Regions from separate parts of the Rothia sp. HMSC08A08 genome, predicted to be linked through region 2. Evidence: predicted binding sites of a transcription regulator. Region 2 holds the regulator's gene; the other holds the start of a gene.
The links. The regulator HspR, encoded in region 2, represses chaperone genes until heat shock. The targets are predictions, from matches to a motif close to AAGTTGAGTCNNNNNGACTCAACTT.
Positions count from the first base shown of each region.

Region 1: a site for HspR is predicted at 1,548-1,572, ahead of clpB (ATP-dependent chaperone ClpB). Genes of this name have one in related genera too.

Region 1 is NZ_KV793061.1:109,642-114,062, forward strand. Features, by position in the region: gene HMPREF3164_RS03555 (NAD(P)-dependent oxidoreductase) at 1-628, opposite strand, end outside; gene HMPREF3164_RS03560 (hypothetical protein) at 805-1,404, shown strand; gene clpB (ATP-dependent chaperone ClpB) at 1,630-4,227, shown strand; gene HMPREF3164_RS03570 (PadR family transcriptional regulator) at 4,382-4,421, opposite strand, start outside.
Region 2 is NZ_KV793081.1:146,935-151,355, reverse strand. Features, by position in the region: gene dnaK (molecular chaperone DnaK) at 1-86, shown strand, start outside; gene HMPREF3164_RS10085 (nucleotide exchange factor GrpE) at 89-661, shown strand; gene HMPREF3164_RS10080 (DnaJ C-terminal domain-containing protein) at 865-1,905, shown strand; gene HMPREF3164_RS10075 (heat shock protein transcriptional repressor HspR) at 1,909-2,364, shown strand; gene trmB (tRNA (guanosine(46)-N7)-methyltransferase TrmB) at 2,525-3,343, opposite strand; gene HMPREF3164_RS10065 (hypothetical protein) at 3,484-3,888, opposite strand; gene HMPREF3164_RS10060 (amino acid permease) at 4,296-4,421, shown strand, end outside.

The sequences.
Region 1 (4,421 bases), on a different contig from region 2:
CCGCGTTCTGTGGGTTTCCCGCAATATTGAGCAGAGCATCAGCAACATCTTCACGAGCAATCGTCGGGATGCCCGGAACCTGTGCAACACTCGTCACATCAACCACCTTCGCCCCGCCCTTACCAGGCTTATCTGTCAGCCTGCCCGGCAGTGCCCGCGAAATATACGGCTGATACTTAGTAACCATAGCGTCGGCCTTCACGCGGTCCCTAAAAATACTGCGCATAATGGTCTTACACACTACACGCATTAAGAAAGATGCGCTCCGTACCGTATCGCCCACTCCGTAGGCGCTCATAATAACGCAGTGCTTCACACCCGCACCCACTACCGAATCCATAATGAGCGGCAGGCGCTTCTGCATGAACGTGGTGGATAGAAACTCTCGCACCGTAGCTTTCTGCCCCAGGATGCTAACCATTACATCCTGTCCGGAAGAAATTGTGGCGAGCCGCTCAGAATCGTTCAGGGCACCGGGGACAATCATGAGGTTCTGGTGTTCCCCCAAAAGCTCCACCGTCTTATCGGGGTTACGCACATAGGCGGTAACCATGTGCCCCTCCTCTAGCGCTTTGCGGGTGAAAATGCTTCCGGTGCGACCGCTTGCTCCTAAAACCAGTATTTTCATGTAGGCTCCTATTATTTACCGCTAGGGGGCATGAGTACCCGCAAGCCCCCAATGTGCTCAGTATAACAATAAAGTTTTTGGTTAAAGTTTAGGTTTATGTGGGATTTACCGCGGAAAGCCCGCTGACATGGTGAGTGCTGTACCAGTCCGGGGCACAAACCGTTTAAGATGGCACAGTGAACGAAAAATCAGAGCACTCCGGATCGCACCCGCATGTAAACTCATTAGCTGCACGCACACCTGCCCTCATACAGGTTGCAACCCTCTACGCCGCCTACCCCATGGCATTCGTCTCTGCTGCTTGGATTACCGTCGGCCGTGCCCTCTTTGGTGCCGCTGGTGATCTCGTGCCCATTTTTGCTATCTCATTCGGTCCCGCGCTAGCCGTGATTCTGTGCCTGGGCGCGTGGTGGATGCTTCGTGATGCGCATCGTCGCGTTGACGGAGGCGAGCACCTGCGGGTTGGTGCATCCTGGGGATTCGTATTTTCCGTGTGGGCCTGCTGGGTGCTCGCTTTTCTCTTTGGGATGTTCATTCCCGATTACCGTGCCGGGGTGCCGGTATCGGGAATTGGTGCGCTCGCGGGTGCCGATTACGTGGGCTACGGTGCAGGATTCGGGAATACCTTCGGAATTTTGACCTTTGCTATGGCTATTACCGCCGCCGTGGTCGCTTTCAATGCTAATAGGCGCTCGGCGCGCATGCAGCAGGGTGTTACCGACGAGGTTTTGGAGGAGCAGGCGCGACAACAAAGCCCGTATGACTTCTTGGACTGAGGCCTATCTGATTCTCGCCCCCGCGCACTAAAAAAGGCTCTTTATGTAAATAAAGCGTATTTTTCACCGCTTTATTTACATAAAGAGCCTTTTTTAGCCCCGAATTTTGGTCCCGAAAACCGTCGGTAACCCCTTGCATCCAAACGTTGAGTGTAGTAGACTCAAGTTAGCTGTAAAAAGAAGGCGCAGGATGCGCCCCGCACAAGACGCGAAAGGATAAGATTTATGGACGCAAAATTCACAACCAAGAGCCAAGAAGCGCTCTCCGCCGCTAATATGAACGCGCAGACAGCGGGTAACCCCAGCATCGAACCTGCGCACATCCTCAAAGCACTGATGGATCAGCGAGAAGGCGTTGCCGTAGCGGTTCTCAAGGCCGCAGGGCTCGACATTGATGCCATTTCGGAAGCCGCATCCGCAGAGATTAAGAAGCTGCCGAAGGCATCTGGCGCATCCGTACAGAACGCAAACTTCAGCCGCAGCGCCCTCGCCGCTATCCAGAGCGCGCAGACCCACGCCCAGAAATTCGGTGACACCTACATATCCACCGAAATGCTGCTGCTGGGCATCGCAAGCGGCGATAGCGATACCGCTCGCGCGCTTGAAAACCTGGGCGCAACTGCCAAAGTTATCGAAGAGACCATTCCCCAAGTACGAGGAGACCGCACCGTGGATACCCCGGACCCCGAAGGCACCTTCCAAGCCCTTGAAAAGTACGGAACCGACCTGACAGCGCTCGCCCGCGAAGGCAAGCTCGACCCCGTGATTGGCCGAGACTCCGAAATTCGCCGCGTGGTGCAGGTGCTTTCCCGGCGCACCAAGAACAACCCCGTGCTTATTGGTGAACCCGGCGTCGGTAAAACCGCTGTGGTCGAAGGGCTGGCTCAGCGCATGGTCTCTGGCGACGTCCCCGAATCCCTGCGCGGTAAAACCCTGATCAGCCTTGACCTTGGATCCATGGTTGCGGGCGCTAAATACCGTGGAGAATTCGAGGAACGCCTCAAGGCCGTGCTCGAAGAAATCAAGAAATCCGAAGGCCAGATCGTCACCTTTATCGACGAGATGCACACCGTGGTTGGTGCGGGCGCATCCGAAGGTTCCATGGACGCGGGCAATATGCTCAAGCCCATGCTGGCACGCGGTGAGCTGCGCATGATTGGCGCTACCACGCTCGACGAGTTCCGCGAGAACATTGAGAAAGACCCTGCCCTGGAACGTCGTTTCCAGCAGGTGTACGTGGGTGAGCCTAGCGTTGATGACACCATCGGTATTCTGCGTGGGCTCAAGGAACGCTACGAGGCACATCATAAGGTGCAGATTTCCGATGCCGCCCTGGTTGCCGCCGCAGCACTTTCAAATAGGTACATTCCCTCACGTCAGCTGCCCGATAAGGCGATCGACCTGGTGGATGAGGCCGCATCGCGCCTGCGCATGGAGATCGACTCGGCCCCCGAGGAAATCGACCAGCTGCGCCGCGCCGTAGACCGCCTGACCATGGAAGAACTGGCCCTCAAGAACGAGACCGACCCGGCGTCGAAGGAACGCTTGGCGGCGCTGCGTAAAGACATGGCTGACAAGAAAGAACAGCTGGATGCGCTCAACGCCCGCTGGGAAGCCGAAAAGGCCGGTCTGAACCGCGTGGGCGATCTCAAGAGCGAAATCGACGAGTTGCGCTCGCGTGCCGAGGTGGCACAGCGTGAGGGTAACCTGGCGGATGCATCCCGCCTGCTCTACGGCGAAATTCCCGCCAAGGAGAAGGAACTGGAAGAAGCTCAGCGCGCCGAAACTGAGGCTCATGGCGAGGCTATGGTCTCTGAAGAGGTCACGGCTGACGACATCGCCGAGGTTATCTCTTCCTGGACGGGCATTCCCGCCGGGCGCATGCTTCAGGGTGAATCCGAGAAGCTGCTGGAGATGGAGAAACGCATCGGTGAACGCCTGATCGGTCAGGAAGCTGCCGTTGTTGCCGTAGCGGATGCGGTTCGCCGCGCCCGCGCCGGAATTTCCGACCCGAACCGCCCGATTGGTTCCTTCCTGTTCCTGGGACCGACCGGCGTGGGTAAGACCGAGCTCGCAAAGGCTCTGGCGGAGTTCCAGTTTGACGACGAGCACGCCCTAGTGCGCATCGACATGAGTGAGTACGGCGAGAAGCACAGCGTTTCCCGTTTGGTGGGTGCGCCTCCCGGATACGTGGGTCACGAAGAGGGCGGTCAGTTGACCGAGGCTGTGCGCCGTCGCCCCTACTCCGTGGTGCTGCTGGATGAGGTTGAGAAGGCCCACCCCGAGGTCTTCGATATCCTGCTGCAGGTGCTTGATGACGGTCGTTTGACTGACGGTCAGGGTCGCACCGTGGACTTCCGCAACGTGATTCTGATTCTGACCTCGAACCTGGGTTCCCAGTACCTGGTCGATCAGGAGATGCCGTTTGAGGAGCGCACCGAGAAGGCGATGCAGGTGGTTCACCAGGCGTTCCGCCCCGAGTTCCTGAACCGTCTGGATGACATCATCATGTTCGAGCCGCTCTCTTCCGAGCATCTGGGACAGATTGTGAACCTGCAGATTCAGGGCATGGGCAAGCGTCTGACCGACCGCCGCCTGACCCTGGATGTTACCCCCGCCGCCCTGGAGTGGCTGGGCTTGGCAGGGTACGATCCGGCCTTCGGCGCCCGCCCGCTGCGCCGCCTGGTACAGCGCGAGATCGGCGACCGTCTGGCGAAGGGTATCCTCTCGGGCGCTATACACGACGGCGATACCGTAGAGGTGGATGTGAACCCGGATGTTGCAATGGATGGTCTGTCAGTGACCTCCAAGCGTGACGACTAAATCATCACGGCGCGAAACAGAATGCTAAGTTGCAGCGGGAGCGTAAAATACGCTCCCGCTGCAACTTTCTTCTACCTTTGCACATAACCGCTCCCGGAAACATAAGGCTGGCGAGGTAGCCGTTATTGCCGACTCAAGAGCGCGGAATCAGCTCTTACTTCTTGCGATTCTGATAGAAATCTTTCTCGAATTTG
Region 2 (4,421 bases):
CAGACTCCGCTTCTTCCTCTAAGGAAGATGACGAAGATGTGGTAGATGCCGAGGTTATCGACGAGGACGAAGACGAGAAGAAGTAATCATGGCTGAACACGAGAACACTGCGGGAGACCCACTGGAGGAGGCATTCAACGCCCCCGCCGCCGAGGGTCACCCCGAGGCTGAGGAAGCCCCTGCCGTAGCCGATGCTGCGGCGGGGGAAACCCCCGAGCCGAGTGAGGAAGCACCCTCAGAGGATGCGAAACTCGCGGCAGAACGCCTGGACAGCCTGCTTCGCCTGCAGGCGGAGTTCACAAACTTTAAGAACCGTGCCGCCCGCGAGAAGGAGCAGCTGCGGGAGTTTGTGGCGAGCGATATTGTGAGCCTGCTTCTGCCGGTGCTCGACGATATTGACGCCGCACGCAAGCACGGTGACCTGCAGGAAGGTCCCTTCGCTGCAATCGCTGCCAAACTTGAGGAGTCTCTCAAGAAGGAAGGCGTGGAACGCTTCGGCGAGGTGGGCGAGCCCTTCGACCCGAATATTCACGAGGCGGTGCTCCAGCAGCCAACCGGAGAGGTAGAACCGGACCATATTTCGATGGTTCTGCGATACGGGTACCGCGTGAATGATCGCGTGGTGCGCACCGCCCAAGTTGCGGTGGCTGTCGCCGAGTAAACGCTCCGTAGAGCACACAACGGGCGGGTTCTTGAGAAATTGAGAACCCGCCCGTTTACCGTATATTTCCGCGGTTTTCTACGGGATTTCTCTTCCAAAATTGAGTCTAGTAGACTAAACTTTATATAGGATTAAAAACTAAGGTTGTGCCCCTTTGGACGGGGCGTTACAAGAACCCCGGACGACGGGGAAGGAGAACTTACATGGCAAGCGAAAACTGGCTGTCAGAAGACTTTTACAAAACCCTCGGCGTGAAAGAAGACGCCTCTGAATCTGATATTAAAAAGGCTTACCGCAAACTCTCGCGCAAATATCACCCCGACCTAAACCCCGGGAACGAGACAGCCGAGAAGAAATTCAAGGAAGTCTCCGAAGCCTACGATGTACTCTCGGATAAGAAACAGCGCGAAGAATACGACCAGATTCGTAAATACGGTGCCGCAGGGTTCGCTAATGGCGGCTTCGGAGGCGGCGCTGGCGGATTTGGTGGTGCCGGTGGGTTCGGCGGATTTAACGGCCAAAACGTGCATTTCACGACCAGCGGCGGTGGCGAAGGTATCAACATTGAAGACCTGCTCGGTGGACTCTTCGGTGGTGGCGTTGGCGGCGCGGGTGGTTCACGCCGTACCGCCGGGTTCACGAGTGCCGATTTTGGGGATGCCACCGGGTTCGGGGGAGCTCAAGGCTTCGGCGGCAGGCAGCAGCGTGCCCCGCAGGATAATAACCTCTCCACCAGCACACGTATTACCCTGCCGCAGTCGTACACGGGCACCAAGGCGACCGTGTTCCTGCCGGACGGCACGAGTACTGAGGCGCGCATCCCGGCGGGTGTGAAGGACGGGCAGAAAGTGCGTGTGCGTGGTAAGGGACGCCCCGGCACCGGCGGCGATCTGATGGTGACCGTGCGCGTTTCGGATGACCCGCACTACAGCCGCGAGGGAAACAACCTAGTGTTGCGCGCCCCCGTGACCCTAGAGGAAGCCGTCAATGGCGGTGTGCTGGAAGTGCCCGTACCCGGCGGTAAAACCGTCAAATTGCGACTAACCCCCGGCAGTGTGGGTCGTAAACTGCGTGCGAAAGGACGCGGGTTCAAAACCAAGTCGGGCACCGGCGACCTGCTGGTGATCCCTGAGGTGCACCTGCCTCAGAACCTGAGCGATGAAGCGAAGGAAGCCTTCGAGAAGTTCATTGCCCTGGCGCCGCAGGAGAACCCCCGTGAGGACCTTTTGAAGAAAGTTAGGTAGCTTATGAGTGCCCATAGTAAGCAATCATCGGCGTCTGCCTACAGCACCGACAGGCCGGTTTTTGTGATTTCGGTGGCGGCGGAGCTGGCGGGTATGCACCCGCAGACGCTCCGCCAATACGACCGCCTGGGGCTGGTGCAGCCTTCGCGTGCGCCGGGTAAGGCCAGGCGCTATTCGCAGCGCGATGTGGATTTACTTCAGCGTATTCAGCAACTCTCGCAGGAAGGCGTTTCGCTTGAGGGAATCCGCCGGATTATTGAGCTTGAAGAGATGGTTGAGGAACACCGGGATCATATTGCCCGCCTGCAGGCTCAGCTTGAGGATGCGCACGCCAAGCTGGGGCTGGCGGAACGAGTATTCGCAGCCAGCACCCGCGGGGATGTGGTGAACATTCAGCGGGGTCAGCGCCCGGCACCGCGCAAACGTTCCTCGGCGGTGGTGCTGTACCGGCAGAAATAGGGGCGGACAGCCAGTGTGGTACGGTTGATATAGCTCATCAGCCAAGATGCTGAAAGAGCATCTGGAACCGTTTGCTAGGCAAGCGGTTCTTGCTTTATCTCCCTAGCTTTATTCGATGGCGTCGCCGGAAGGTATCGTTACCCTTTCCCCAGCAGATAACTTATTTACGCCTATACGTCAGGTCGTGGGCACAGCGGCCCGCCTCACGAGCCTTCCGTTCAAAGCTAGTCAGGATGCGCCCCTCCCAGCGCGGCGCCCACCCGCCGACGGGGTCGTCCTCGGTAGCGCCTTCACCGGCATGCAGATTCTCGAAATCGGGGTGCGCCTCCATAACATCGCGCATCACGTGGGCGTATTCTTCCCAGTCGGTGGCCAAGCGCCAGATTCCGCCGGGTTTGAGCACGCGCGCAACCTTGTCGGCAAAAGCGGGGGAGACCAGACGACGTTTGTGGTGGCGTGACTTGTGCCAAGGGTCGGGGAAGAAAACCCAGAGCTCATCAACCGAATTTTCTTCCAGCATGTTATCGAGCAATTCGGGGGCGTTAGCCTGAGCGACGCGCACATTCTCAACCCCGGCCTGCCCCATCTTGAGCAGCAGATCCGCAATGCCAGGGGTGTAGACCTCAACGGCAAGGAAGTTCGCCTCGGGCATTTCGGAGGCGCGGTGCACAATTGCTTCACCCAGCCCGGAACCGATCTCGACAACCTGGTAGGCTTCGCGTCCGTAGATTGTGACCGGGTCGAAGGTGGCTTCGGGGGCTACAGAGGTATCTGCCCGCAGCCGGGGTATGTCGAGCACGTGGGTTTGGGAGTAGGTGTCCCACGCTTTTTGGCGGCGCGAGGTCAGGCGGTCGCCGCGGCGCACGAAGGAGTAGGGCTGGCGGAAGAACTCGGGCGGTACCGTTTTCTTCTCGGGCGTCTGGGGCGCATCGGCGTTGGCTGATGCGGTGGTTTGCGCGTTCTGCTCGTTAGATGACATACCTATCAGGATAACGTAGCGGCGCTCGGCGGCGAGCACTGTTAAAAATCTGGGGACTAAAAGTTTCGGGGGCAGTTTCTTCATTCGAATGAAGAAACTGCCCCCGTTTGGTCTTTACGACCGCGAAGTCGCCGTGCAGGCTACTTATTCTTGCCGGAGAACAGCAGTGCCAGACCCGCGCCGAGAATCACGATGTTGTTGGCGAGCTGTTGCCCATCCTGAGTGGGTCGGAATGCGCCGTCATGCATATTGGGGTTGCGGAAGTACATGGTCATGAGGTTCGCACCGAAGGCGGTCAGACCCGCGCCCGCCAGACGGCTGGGGATGAAAGGGGTCAGCAGGGTAGCGCCGAGCGCGGTTTCCGAGTAGGAAATAAGTTTACCGAAGGTTTTGGGGTCGAGCTTGGCGACGGCGGGCACACCTGATGCCGCCATCTGCTGCAGATATGCGTAGGTACCTTCGTCGGCGCCGAGTTTCTTGATGCCTGCATCGAGCACGAGCGCGCCCGTGGTGAGGCGCAGTGCAGCATTTGATAGTTTACCCATGAGTGAGTGTCCTCCTGATGTTTTGTGATGAGATGAGTAATGCGGTATTTCCACACCGGGCATTGCAATTGTAGCGGCAAACCTCAGGAAAGTTTATTTAATCGTAAAGTTTTAACATATTTTTTGCGATAAGCATTATTTTCAGCGTATTAGCGGGGGAGAGTGCTGGCTGGGAGAAGCATCGTCGGCGTGTCGCCACCCCCAGATAGCATAGGCATAGCCAAGGTTCATGCGAGGTATGCATCTTTTGCGGGTAGAATTCTGTGTAGTCACGGCGCATACGGCGCGATTTGCTATGAGCTGCGCTTACGCGAAAAAGTCCGAACCGTATCGCTATGCCCCGAAGGTCGGGGCTTCCTGTCGAGGTTGTAGCCCGCAGGGCAGAGCACACACAGAAAAGAGGAATAGTGACACAGCGACCTTCCAAGCATACAGTTACCGAGAATGAGAGTTCCACGGGTGAAGAGAGCCTGCAGCGTGGATTAAGTTACAGGCATATCCAGCTCATCGCTATCGGCGGTGCAATTGGTACG